Regions from separate parts of the Actinomadura sp. 9N407 genome, predicted to be linked through region 1. Evidence: riboswitches for the same ligand, from Rfam matches in the RefSeq annotation. Region 1 holds a riboswitch; each other region holds the start of a gene.

Region 1 (4,206 bases):
GTGCAGCTCGTGTACCCAGGGGTGGAACTGGGGACGTACTACCCCACTGTGAACGTGCAGGTAAAAACTACGATCGAGCTTAGGCAGCTTGACTCCGGAGACTTCAGCTACGACCTTGACCTTGAGACCTACCATGTGCTCAGGCGCACCGATCACGCCGTTGGTAGAGTACTCGCCGTCATCGGCGTTCCTGGAGAAGGTGAGAAGGTGCGCCTTCACGAGCAGGGAACGCTCCTGTGCGGTCGTGGGGCATGGGTGTCACTTGAGGGCATGAAGCCCTCAAGCAACGGGACGAGCCAAGTGGTCCGCCTTCCTACGATCAACAGCCTGGATCGTTCAGGCCTGTACAGGATGCTCAAGACGTACGGAGTTCGGCGATCGACCCCGGTTCCCGCCATTGATGTTTGGGAGCAACCGTGAGCCAACTGGATGCCGCTCCTGGGCGTGCCGCATTTAAGGCCCCCGGTCTGGAAGCGCTCAAAAACTACCTTCAGAGATCAGGTTGGTCTCTCGAGGATGTCGATGGCCGTACGAGCCTGTGGCGACCCGCTGATGGTGTCGCCGATCGCGTGATTCGCATCGTCCTACCTGCACAGCAGAATGTGCGCGACTATTCCGAGCGCGCCTACGAGGCTTTGGAGGCACTATCTTTTGTTGAGCGGAGGCTGCCCCAGGAGATAGTCAATGACATTCTTTTTGGCGGGGCAGACAATGTTGCCGTCCGCCTCACTCCAGACGTTCCACCGGGCGAAGCCCCCTTAAACCTTGCGCATTCTGCAATTTCTGCCCTCAAGAACTATGTGGTCGCCGCCGCTGCCGCACTGGACTCTGACTCTCTCGTCCTGCCCCCGAGGCGCCCTCAGCGCGCTGAAGCTTATGCTGCCCAAGCAAGGATCTCGACGCAGCCGGGAAGTTTCATTCTTTCTCTCGCACTGCCCCTGGACGACGTTTATTCAACTGAGACTGATGATTCAGTGCCGCCAGGCCAGGAGTCGCTCGTTCAGGTACCCCCTCAGCCCTTCGGGCGAAAAGTGACGAACAGAATGCTTGCGGCCGCAAGGAAGGCCCAAGGGTTGGCGGAGCACGTCAGCGAGGGGAACCTTCCGCTCTCCTCGTTTGGAGAACATTCTCCGGGTGCGCCTAATGCTACAGAACTCGCCGCCTTGAGTTCCTTGGGAGGCGTGGACCATGGAACATATCAGGTCCGTTTCGCCAAAACACCGCTTGCAGGTGGCGCGACACTTCCGGCATTTCTTCGCATAACGCCTGGCCAGCAACGCATTCTCGGTGAAGCTGCCGACTACCTGCGCACCAAGCAATCCAGGGCGGGAGTCACTGTCACCGGCCTCGTCGTCCGCTTGTTCCGGGAAGGTAAATATGGGCGAGGAGAGGCGGTGGTTCAAGGTGTTTCTGATGACTCCGGTGAACCTCGTCGGTATCGAGTGGAACTAGGTGAGACCGACTACAACGAGGCGTTCCGGGCTCACGGGAATGGGCTACTGGTAACCGTGACGGGCGATTTGGACATAAGGGGAACGAGGCGATCGATTCGAAGAATCACATCGTTCTCTGTTCTCCCGGGCCCGGAAGACGAGTAGCCGGCAAGTACAACCTGGTTTTACGGGCACTTGCAATCGCTTGCGGTACAAGCCGAGCGCAGCTCAGCCGCCCTGGCGGCGGGATCGGTTTGGTTCTCCCTGCTGACAGCGCGGGCCACAATGGGGTCCGTTCGTCCCCGACCGTGATCGTTCACTCGCCCTCGCGATGGCGTGGGTGCCGGTGGCCGGTCGTGGGCCCCCTGAATGCTACTGACGTCGCGTGCCTATACTCGCGGTTGCGGATGGTTCACCTGTGCCGCGTCCCAGCGGACGGGTGTCGTAAGAGGGAACCCGGCGAGATTCCGGGACTGCCCCGCAGCGGTGAACGGGAACGACCGCCGTCATCACGCACTGGACCGCCGGAAGCGGTCTGGGAAGCGACGGCCAGTAGGGCGTGCCTGACCGGCACGGTGCCCGTGAGTCCGAAGACCTGCCTCCGCCCGCGCGCCGGCCGGCGCGCGGAGTCCATGGCGACGAGGGAGAGCTGCCATGACATCTACGACCGTGCTCGGTTATCCCCGGATCGGCCCGGAACGCGAGCTGAAGCGCGCGACCGAGGCCTACTGGGCGGGACGCGCCGGCGAAGCCGAGCTCCTCCGTACGGGAGCGGGCCTGCGGCGCGACGTGTGGACCGGGCTGAGGGACGCCGGGCTGGAGCAGATCCCGTCCAACACGTTCTCGCTGTACGACCAGGTGCTCGACACCACCGTCCTGCTGGACGCGGCGCCGGCGCGCTTCCGGCATCTCAGCGGGCTGGACGCCTACTTCGCGATGGCGCGGGGAGCGGACGGCATTCCGGCGCTGGAGATGACGAAGTGGTTCGACACGAACTACCACTACCTCGTTCCTGAGCTGGGCCTGGACACGAGGCCGCGGCTCGCCGGCGGGGGCGGGGCCAAGCCGATCGCCGAGTACCGGGAGGCGCGGGCGCTCGGCATCGAGACCCGGCCGGTGCTGGTGGGCCCGCTGACGTACCTGCTGCTGGCCAAGCCCGCGCCGGACGCGCCCGAGGGCTTCCGGCCGCTCGACCTGCTGGACCCGGTCGTCGAGGTGTACGCGGAGCTGCTCGAACGGCTCGCCGGCGAGGGCGCGCAGTGGGTCCAGCTGGACGAGCCCGCGCTCGCGGCGGACCGTACCGACGAGGAGCTGGAGGCGCTCCGCCGGGCGTACGACCGGCTCGCCGGGCTGACGTCACGGCCTCGCCTGATGGTCGCCACCTACTTCGGGGAGATCGGCGCGGCGCTTCCCGCCCTCGCCGCGACCCGGGTGGAGGCGATCGGCCTGGACTTCGTCGCCGGGCCCGGCAACCTCCAGGCGCTGGCCTCGATCGGCGGGCTGCCGCGCCGCACGCTGGTCGCCGGGGTGGTGGACGGCCGCAACGTGTGGCGCACCGACCTGTCCAAGTCCGTGTCGACCTGCGCCTCGCTGCTCGGCCTGGTGGGCGAGGTGGTGGTCGGTACCTCCTGCTCGCTGCTGCACGTACCGCTGGACGCGGACGCCGAGCCGGACCTGGACCCCGGGCTGCGGGCGCGGCTGGCGTTCGCGCGGCAGAAGGTGGACGAGGTGGTGCTGCTCGGCCGGGCGCTGCGCGAGGGCCACGACGTGATCGCCGACGCGGACGGGGACGTGGTGGCGCGGCCCAGGATCGACAACCGGGTACGGGCGCGGCTGGACGCGCTCGGCGACGGTTCCGTCCGTCCCGACCGGTCCGTACGGTTCGCGGCGCAGCAGCGAGCGCTGGAGCTACCGCCGCTGGCGACCACGACGATCGGCTCGTTCCCGCAGACGGCGGAGGTACGGCGGGCGCGCGCCGACCACCGGGCCGGGCGGATCGACGCCGACGCGTACGAGAAGGTCATGCGGGCCGAGATCGACCGCGTCATCGCGCTGCAGGAGGAACTGGGCCTGGACGTCCTCGTCCACGGCGAGCCCGAGCGCAACGACATGGTGCAGTACTTCGCCGAGCAGCTCGACGGGTACGCGGCCACCGTGAACGGCTGGGTGCAGTCGTACGGCACCCGCTACGTCCGGCCGCCGATCCTGCACGGGGACGTGTCGCGCCCGGAGGCGATGACCGTCCGCTGGACGACCTACGCGCAGTCGCGCACGCGCCGTCCGGTCAAGGGCATGCTGACCGGGCCGGTGACGATGCTGGCCTGGTCGTTCGTCCGGGACGACCAGCCGCTCGGCGAGACCGCCCGGCAGGTGGCGCTGGCGCTGCGGGACGAGATCCGCGATCTGGAGGCCGCCGGGATCGGGGTCGTCCAGGTCGACGAGCCGGCGCTGCGCGAGCTGCTGCCGCTGCGCCGGTCCGCGCACGCCGCGTACCTGGAGTGGGCGGTCGGCGCGTTCCGGCTGGCGACCTGCGGGGTGGCGGACTCCACGCAGATCCACACGCACATGTGCTACTCGGAGTTCGGCGAGGTCATCGGCGCCATCGGCGACCTGGACGCCGACGTGGCGAGCGTGGAGGCGGCCCGTTCGCACATGGAGCTGGTCACCGACCTGCGCGAGGCCGGGTACGGCAGCGGCATCGGGCCGGGCGTGTACGACATCCACTCGCCGCGCGTTCCGGCGGTCGAGGAGATGGAGGAGTCGTTGCGGCGGG
Region 2 (4,206 bases), on a different contig from region 1:
GGCGCGACGACGATCCCGGGACCGGTACGGCCGCGCGCGTGCTGGTGCGGGGCCGCGGCGTACAGCGTCGCGTTCAGGTGCAGGCCGCGCGAGCCGGGCCGGGCCCCGGAGACCCGCCCGTACGGGCTGCGGGCCTTGGACCTGCGGCCGGGCGCGCCCGCACCCATCCCGGGCACGGTGAAGAGGCGAGGCTTGAACGCGGCGTCCGCCGGCGCGGGCTCGCTCTCGGCGGGCTCGTTGCCTTCCTTGCCTTCCTTGCCTTCCTTGCCTTCCTTGGGATCACTGGGATCACTGGGATCCGCCGGAGTGTGGCGCTCGTCGGCGGGACGGGCGCCATCGGAGTCGGTCACCGGCCGCCCGCTCAGCAGCGCGTCGAGCACGCTGAGCACCGCGTCGCCGCCGGGGCCGTCGGGCTTGCCGCCACCCGGGCCGTCGCCGTCCCCGCCGCCGTCGCCGGGGCCGTCGTCATCGGGTCCGTCATCGTCCTGCGGCGGCTCGGGCTCCTCGGGCCGCTCAGGCTCCGAAGGACCGCCGTCCCCGGGGCCGGCGTGCTCCTGGAGGATCTCGTCCAGGCGGTCCTCGTCCAGGCCGGGCGCGTCGAACGGGTCGCGGCGGCGGCGGTGCGGCAGCGCCAGCCGGGCCGCCGTCCGTACGTCCTCGGCCGTGACCACGGTGCGCCGGTGCCAGGCGGCCAGCGCGATCGAGGCCCGCGCCGTGACCAGGTCGGCGCGCAGGCCGTCCACCTCGAACGCGGCGCAGACCGCGGTGATCTGCCGGAGCGCGGCGTCGCCGAGCTCCACCCGCGCGAGCCGGGACTGAGCGGCGGAGATCCGGGCCGCCAGCTCGGCCTCGGCGACCGCCCAGCCCGACGCGAACCGGACCGGGTCCTCCTCGAAGTCCAGCCGCCGCCGGACGACCTCGGCCCGCTCCGCCGGGTCGCGGGTGGCCGCCACCTCGACGGTCAGCCCGAACCGGTCGAGCAGCTGCGGCCGCAGCTCGCCCTCCTCCGGGTTCATGGTGCCGACCAGCAGGAAGCGCGCGGCATGCCGGATCGACACGCCCTCGCGCTCCACGTACGACTCGCCCATCGCGGCCGCGTCCAGCAGCAGGTCGACCAGGTGGTCGTGCAGCAGGTTGACCTCGTCGACGTAGAGCACCCCGCGGTGGGCGGCGGCCAGCAGGCCGGGCTCGTACGCCTTCACGCCCTCGGTGAGCGCCCGCTCGATGTCCAGGGAGCCGGTGAGCCGGTCCTCGGAGGCCCCGACGGGCAGTTCCACCAGGCGGGCCGGCCGCTCCTCGGCCCCGGGCCGTTCGACCGGCTGCGCCCGCGCGCTCTTGCCCCGTGCACTCTCGCCCCGTGCACCCCCGGCCCGTTCACCCTCGGGCCGTTCGCCCTCGACCTCGTCGTCATCGTCGTCGAAGACCGGGTGCGGGCCGTCCGGGCAGCCGGGGTCGGGATCGCGCGGCGCGCAGCCGAAGCGGCAGCCCGCCACGACCTGGACCGAGGGGAGCAGATCGGCCAGCGCGCGGACGATCGTCGACTTCGCGGTGCCCTTCTCGCCCCGGACCAGCACGCCGCCGACACCCGGCGACACCGCGTTGATCAGCAATGCCAGCTTGAGGTCGTCCATCCCGACGACGGCGGAAAAGGGGTAGCGCGCCGCGGCGCCTCGCGCGCGGCTCATCGGCCCATCAGACAGGGCATGCCTCATCGTCCTTCCCTCGGGTATCCACGCCCGTGGCGGTCCTGCAGAGGGACGAACCCGAGCCGTCTCGAGCCGGCGGTCACCCGCGTCCCCCGCGACGGCCGGAGTCTCCTGGCTCCCGGATCGCCACTCCCCCTCGGCCTTCCAGCGTCCCGTACGGGACGCCGTGGCCGAACGCGAGGGGAAGCTCCCCATGGTCACAGTTGCGGGACAGCCCCGGATTCGCACCGGGTTCCTCCGCTTCCGTCGCCTGCACAGAATGGCATATCGCCTGGGACCGCCCAAGTCGCGGCAGGGTGACAGCGCAGCGAGGGACAATGCACGAGGCGGCCTGCGGGCTCTGCACAGCGGTGCCGTGCGCGCCGTACCGCGGCATAGGCTGTACAGGTGGCCCCGTCCCTCCCCCGTCCCGACCGGACCCCCCGCTACCAGCGGCTGCCCCGAGACGAGCGACGCGACCAGATCCTCGGCGTGGCGCGGCGGATGTTCACCGAACTCCCGTACGCCGACGTCTCCACGTCCGCCATCGCGGAGGAGGCCGGTGTACGGCGCGGGCTGCTGCACTACTACTTCGGCACCAAGCGGGAGCTGTTCCTGGAGGTCGTCCGCGGCCTGTCGCACTCGATCGCGGTGCAGGCCCCGCCGCCGGACGAGTCGCAGCCGCTGGCGGACGCCGTCGACATGTGCGTCGGGCTCTTCCTGGACGCCGCCGAGGCCAACGCCACCACCTGGTTCGCCGCCGTGGACGCCGAGGGCTTCGGCCGCGACCCGCAACTGCTGCACATCATCCACCGCGCCCGCGACCTCACCGTCGAGCACATGCTCACCGTGCTGCGGGTGACGCACCCGAACGACACGGTCCGCGCCGTACTGCGCTCGTACTCCGGCCTGGCGGACGCCGCCACCCGGCAGTGGCTGCAGGAGAGCACCCTCGACCGCGGCCAGGTGCACACGCTGCTGGCCCGCTCGCTCCTGACGCTCCTCACCGACATCGCCCCCGCCGTAGAGCAGGCCCGGACCGAGCAGGCCCAGCCTGAGCAGGCGCGGGTCGAGGAGGCCCAGCCTGAGATCGCCCAGCCTGAGGTCGCCCGGCCTGAGGTCGCCCGGCAGGCCAGGACCGACGCCGGAAGCGTGTGAGGTTCAGCCGGCGGGGCGGCCGAGCAGGTGCACCGGAAGCCGGACCTGGCCCGGGATGGTGAACCACACCGCCTTGCCCTGCACTCTGGGAGTACGCCGCGACAGCGCCCGCAGCATCCCCCAGCGCCCTTCGGAGAGCTCCTGGACGATGCTCAGCCCGCGGCCGAAGTCGCCCGACGTCCACGAGTAGCCCGTCAGCCGGGCCGACACATGCCGGTCGAAGACCGCGCACCGGGTCTCACCGGGCGGCCCGGTGTAGAGCCAGAGCTCATGCGGGCCGTGGTCGCGGGCGTGCTGGTGGGCGTTGGTGGCGAGCTCGCTCGCCATCAGCTGGGCGTCACCGATGACCGACCGGTCCACGCCCGCCTCGGCCAGCGCCTCGGCCAGGACCCTTCGGGCGTGGCTCGCGCAGCCCGGGCCCGCGGGCAGCGTCCAGGCCAGGCCCCGGGGTACGAAGCCGGACGTGAACGCGGCCGGCGTACCGGTACACGGGGTGGCCGGCGTGGACGATGCCGGTGGAGCGGACGGTGTCGGTGGAGCGCACGGTGCCGGTGGAGCGGACACCGCGGTGCCCAGGTAGGCGGGTGTCCGGTCGGAAGCGTGGTCGGCGGCGGCGAAGCCCTCGGCTCCGCCTGCCGTCTCTGGCGAGGTCTGCACGGGATCCTCCCGCGTGGCTGTCCATGGTGCGCGGTTGCGAACTGCCCCGTCACCCGGTGGTGGAACTGCACGCGTCTGGTGGGTAACGCAATGTCTCCGAGCGGTCACATGAATCCACCTTCGCGTGAGATTCTCATCCTTGCAACACGCTTTGCGAGATTGCCGTTACCGGCATGGTCATATGCCTTGAACGGAACCGACCGAATCGGGAGACTCTCGGCTCATGACGTATCGCCCCACCGTCCGTGGACGCCGGCTGGCCCGGGAACTGCGCAGGCTGCGCGAGACGCAGGGACTGACCCTGCAGGAGGTGGCGGACCGGCTCGACTGGTCCCGGGCCACCGTCTCCCGGCTGGAGACCGGGCAGACCCGTCCCAAACCCGGCGATATCGCCGACCTTCTCGACCTGTACGGCTTCCCCAGCCCCGGGCGGGACGCCCTGATCAACCTGGCCCGGGAGGCGGGCCAGCGCGGCTGGTGGACGGCCTACGCGGACGTGTTCACCGGCAGCTACGTGGCACTGGAGGACGAGGCGTCCCAGATCCGCGCCTGGGACACCCAGCTCGTCCACGGGCTGCTGCAGACCGAGGACTACTCCCGTGCGGTGATCACCGCGGGCCGGATGCTGCCGGGGCCGACCGAGATCGAACGACGGATCGACGCCCGCAAGGCCCGGCAGGCGCTGCTGGACCGGGCCGAGGCGCCC
Region 3 (4,206 bases), on a different contig from region 1:
CTGGACCGCCGCGACAACGGCGGCTCTCCCACCAAGTGAGCCCCGGCAGATGAGGCCCGGCAGATGAGGCCCGGCAGATGAGGGCCGGCGCGCGCGACGTCGTCCCCGCGCTGGCCCGGGCCGCCGCGCTGGGCCCGTTCTTCGAGATCGGCACGGACCCGGACGAGGCGGCCGACCCGACCTGGCGGCCGCTGCCCGAACGCGACGGATCCCGGCTGTCGGACCTGGTGGACGCGTACGCGGCCCGGCTCGGTACGGGCGAACGGCGCGTCGCGGCCTCGATCCTCTTCCAGGGGCTGGCCTCGCGGCTGTGGTCGCCGATGATCGCGGTCGCCGCGCTCGGCGTCGTACCGGATCTGTCGGGCCTGCACTGGCGCTGGGCCCCGGGCGCGCCGATCGCCCTGTGGCTGGAGAACCCGGACGGCTGGAGCGGACCCGCCGTTCCGGCCGACCTCGTCCACGCGGAGGTCGTCGAGCGGCAGCTGCGGCCGCTGCGCGAGACCCTGCTCGGCGTCGTACCGCTGGCGGACGGCCTGATGTGGGGGAACGCGGCGTCCGCCCTGGCCGGGACGCTGCGGCCCGGGGTCGCCGCGCCGGCCGCCGCCCTCGTCCGCGAGCTGCTCGCGCGTGAACCGCTCGCGGGTACGGGGTCGTTCGGCCGGCACGGCTTCGTCCGGCGCAGCTGCTGCCTCTACTACCGGGTACCGCCCGGCGGCGAGATGTGCGGCGACTGCGCCCTGCTGGACCGGCGGGGCTAGACGGCCAGGGCCTCGTCCTCCGTACGGGGCGCGGCCTGCTGTCGCCGGTAGGCGCGTTCCGTCAGGGCGCCGAACAGCAACCCCAGAGTGGCCCACAGGACGACCTGGACGCCCAGCGAGGCGATCCGGAAGTCCCACAGCACCGCGCTGGGGAAGCCGTCGGCGACCGCGTCGGGACGCGGGGTGAGGCGGAAGACGATCGCGACCACGATCGCGAACCCCGCCGACGTCACGATCGCCGTGTTCCAGCCGCCCAGCCGTGGAGCCAGGCGGGTGAAGAGGATCGCGGCGGCGACCGTGGCCAGAACGCCCAGCGCGACCATGCCGAAGTACAGCGCGGTCCGTCCGCCGATCGTCTCGGGGGCGCCCACGGCCGGGGGAGTGGGCGGGTACTTCAGGAACGGCACCAGCACGATCGCCACGAACCCGCCCAGCGCCACCAGGGCGGCGGTCGCGCGGGCGCCGAGCGCGCCGATCCGGCCGTACGCGAAGGCGAACGCGATCGAGAACAGCCCGCCGATCGCCACCCCGTACACCGCCATCGCCGTGATCAGGCCGGTGGTGCGCTGAACGGTGCGGCTCACCACCTCTTCCCCGGCCCCGTGCTCGCCGACACCGTGCGCGTGGACTTGGGCGGCGGCGGCCTCGGCGGCGGCCTTGGCCTCCTCGAACGCGATCGCGCGGTCCACCTGGGGCTCGCCGTAGATCCAGGCGATCAGCAGCCCGGCCGCCGCTGCGGCCAGACCGGTGAGCATGCCGCGGACCAGTAGGGATCTCATCATCGGTACGGTCCCCGGCTCAGTGGCAGGGGAAGCCGAGCAGATGCCGGCCGTCGTGCGTGAACTCGTGCACCCACGTACCGCCGAAGAGGGAGGTGGCGCCCTGCTCGGCGCCGACGAAGTAGAGCAGCGCGGCGCCCAGCACGAGGGCCAGAACGGCCCAGGGCAGGATCTGGCGTACGGGGACACGCTGCGGAACGGGAACGCGCTGGGGGACGGGAACGCGCTGCGGTACGGCCGGCTGGGCCATGGGGTCTCCTCACGGGGTGCACTCGCCCCGGTAACGGGAGGACGACGGGTCAGTCTCCTGACTCCCAGATCGACGCCCCCTCCGACCTTCCAGCCGGAGTACGGCCGTGGTCGCGTGCGGGGAGGCTCCCTGGTCACAGTGGCGGGACCGTCCTGGAATCGCACCAGGTTCCTGCACACCGTCGCCTCATATGTGAACTTGTCGCCCTGAGAGTCCCCTTTTCGCACCCCGCGCGTCAAGTCCGCGAGCGCGGCCGCCATGAACATGTGGGAGGGGGCGCCACCCGTATCTCCCCCCGCTGGAGATACGGAGGGTGCCCCCTCCCGCCCCGGTGGCGACGTTGATCGGCCGGTCGCCTCCGGTGCCGCGCGAGACCCTTCCGGAAGCTCCCATACGTTCCGGAAATGTCCCGCACCATGAGAATGCGCCCGCGGCGCGCGCGGCACATGAGTAGCCCCTACTCAATTCCGCGCCGGGCTCCCTTTGCGCGTCGTCCGGTGGCGCTGGTCGTCTGGTGGCACTGGTTGTCCGGTGGCACTGGTTGTCCGGTGGCGCTGTCTGGTGACTCTGTCTGGTGGCACGGGGTGAGCGTCCGTACGATCCTGTTGTGCGGACCTTCTGGCCGTTCACCGGCCGTACGTCGACGCTCGATCAGGTGGACACCCTGCTGCGCACGCGCGCCGCGCAAGGCGTGGTGGTGGCGGGGGACGCCGGCGTGGGCAAGACGCGCCTGGTCGGCGAGGCGCTGCGGCGGCTCGAGCCGGGCCGGTTCACGGTGCTGCAGGTCGGCGGGACCACCGCCGAGGCCGCGATCCCGTTCGGGGCGTTCGGCCGTGTCCTGCCGGTGGAGTCGCCGGGCCTGTCGGTCGTCAATCCGCTGCGCTGGGCCACCGAGGCGCTGCGGACCCGCGCGGACGCGGCGCCGCTGCTGGTCGCGGTCGACGACGCGCACCTGCTGGATCCGTCCTCCGCCGCGCTGGTGCACCACCTGGTGCTGCAGCGGGAGGCCCGGGTGCTGGCGACCGTCCGTACCGGCGCGCCCGCGCCCGACCCGGTGACGGCGCTGTGGAAGGACGACCTGGCCCGCCGCCTGGACCTGGTGCCGCTGACGATGGCGGAGAGCCAGGCGGTCGTGGAGGGCGCGCTCGGCGGTCAGGTCGCCGAATCCACGGCTCGGCGGCTCTACCAGAGCACCCGGGGCAACCTGCTGTTCCTGCGCGAGCTGGTGCTGGCCGGGCTGGCGGCGGGGCGGCTGAGCGAGGCCGGCGGTGTCTGGCGGTGGCGGGGCGACCTGCCGCTCAGCCCCCGGCTGCGCGAGCTGGTGGAGGAACGGCTCGGGACGCTCGGCGCGGCCGAGCGGGAGGTCCTGGAGTACGTCGCGCTCGGCGAGCCACTGGGCGCCGCCACGCTGGCCGCGGTGACCTCCGAGGCCGCGATCGAGCGCGCCGAGGCCCACCACGTGGTGACCTCGGCCGCCGCCGGGCGCCGCCTGGAGGTCCGGACGGCCCATCCGCTGTACGGGGAGGTCGCGCGGCTGCGGGCGTCCCCCGAACGCGTCCGGGAGCGGCTGTCCGCGCTCGCGTCCGCGCTGCAGGCGACCGGCATGCGGCGGCACGGGGACGTGCTGCGGGTGGCCCTGTGGCGGCTGGACGGCGACGCCCCGGCCGATCCGGGCCTGCTGCTGGCCGGGTGCGGCCAGGCGTGGGCCCTGCACGACATCGACCTGGCCGTCCGGTGCGGCAAGGCCGCGCTGGCGTCCGGCGCCGACGCGAGCGCCACCGTCGTGGTCGCGCCGGTGCTGCTCATGGCGGGTCTGCACCAGGAGGCCGAGGCCCATCTCGCGCGGGTGGCCGGCGACCCGATGGACGAGGCGACCCGCGCCACGCACGCCTCCGTACGGGCGTTCAACATGGGCATGGGGCTGGGCGAGCAGGAGCGCGCCGAGCGGCTTCTCGACGAGGCCCTGTCCCGGACGAGCGGCGTCGCGTCCCGGCAGGAGATCCTGGCCTATCAGTCCATGGGGCACGCCTACGCGGCCCGGTTCACCGAGGCGGAACGTACGGCCGCCCAGGCCGCCGAGACCGGCGAGGCCGCCGAGACCGGCACAGCGGGGACGATCGCCCCGAAGGCCGCGCCCCTGCTCACGGCGGGCAAGGCGCTCAGGCTGATGCTGACCGGCGCCCTGGACGAGGCCGTCGTGCTGTCGAACGCGATGCTGCGAGACCCGGACGCGCTGCTGCGGGAGATGCCGACTCTGGTGTCGACCTTCAACGACGCCCGCGCCGCCGCCTCCCTCTTCGCAGGACATCTCGACGCGGCCGACGCGTTCGTCTCCTATGGCGAGGCGCTGTTCGCCGAGGAACACCTGTCCCCTGTGGCGGCGACGACGTCGCGCTCGCTGCGCGTCGAGTACTGCCTG

What was found. A riboswitch is a leader RNA that binds a small molecule or an ion and turns the genes downstream of it on or off. The one in region 1 is predicted to bind cobalamin.
Region 2: linked by a shared signal. The riboswitch ahead of ACH34Q_RS31785 (magnesium chelatase subunit D family protein) and the one ahead of metE (5-methyltetrahydropteroyltriglutamate--homocysteine S-methyltransferase) in region 1 are both predicted to bind cobalamin.
Region 3: linked by a shared signal. The riboswitch ahead of ACH34Q_RS40130 (CbtB-domain containing protein) and the one ahead of metE (5-methyltetrahydropteroyltriglutamate--homocysteine S-methyltransferase) in region 1 are both predicted to bind cobalamin.

What each region holds. Positions count from the first base shown of each region.
Region 1 covers NZ_JBIRAW010000021.1:134,863-139,068, forward strand. The annotation lists gene ACH34Q_RS29385 (DUF4365 domain-containing protein) at 1-420, shown strand, start outside; gene ACH34Q_RS29390 (hypothetical protein) at 417-1,598, shown strand; cobalamin riboswitch at 1,825-2,051, shown strand; gene metE (5-methyltetrahydropteroyltriglutamate--homocysteine S-methyltransferase) at 2,088-4,206, shown strand, end outside.
Region 2 covers NZ_JBIRAW010000025.1:1,967-6,172, reverse strand. The annotation lists gene ACH34Q_RS31785 (magnesium chelatase subunit D family protein) at 1-1,685, opposite strand, end outside; cobalamin riboswitch at 1,811-1,944, opposite strand; gene ACH34Q_RS31780 (TetR/AcrR family transcriptional regulator) at 2,094-2,843, shown strand; gene ACH34Q_RS31775 (ATP-binding protein) at 2,847-3,500, opposite strand; gene ACH34Q_RS31770 (helix-turn-helix transcriptional regulator) at 3,724-4,206, shown strand, end outside.
Region 3 covers NZ_JBIRAW010000039.1:14,199-18,404, forward strand. The annotation lists gene ACH34Q_RS40115 (hypothetical protein) at 1-39, shown strand, start outside; gene ACH34Q_RS40120 ((2Fe-2S)-binding protein) at 78-758, shown strand; gene ACH34Q_RS40125 (CbtA family protein) at 755-1,540, opposite strand; gene ACH34Q_RS40130 (CbtB-domain containing protein) at 1,557-1,787, opposite strand; cobalamin riboswitch at 1,817-2,004, opposite strand; gene ACH34Q_RS40135 (LuxR C-terminal-related transcriptional regulator) at 2,395-4,206, shown strand, end outside.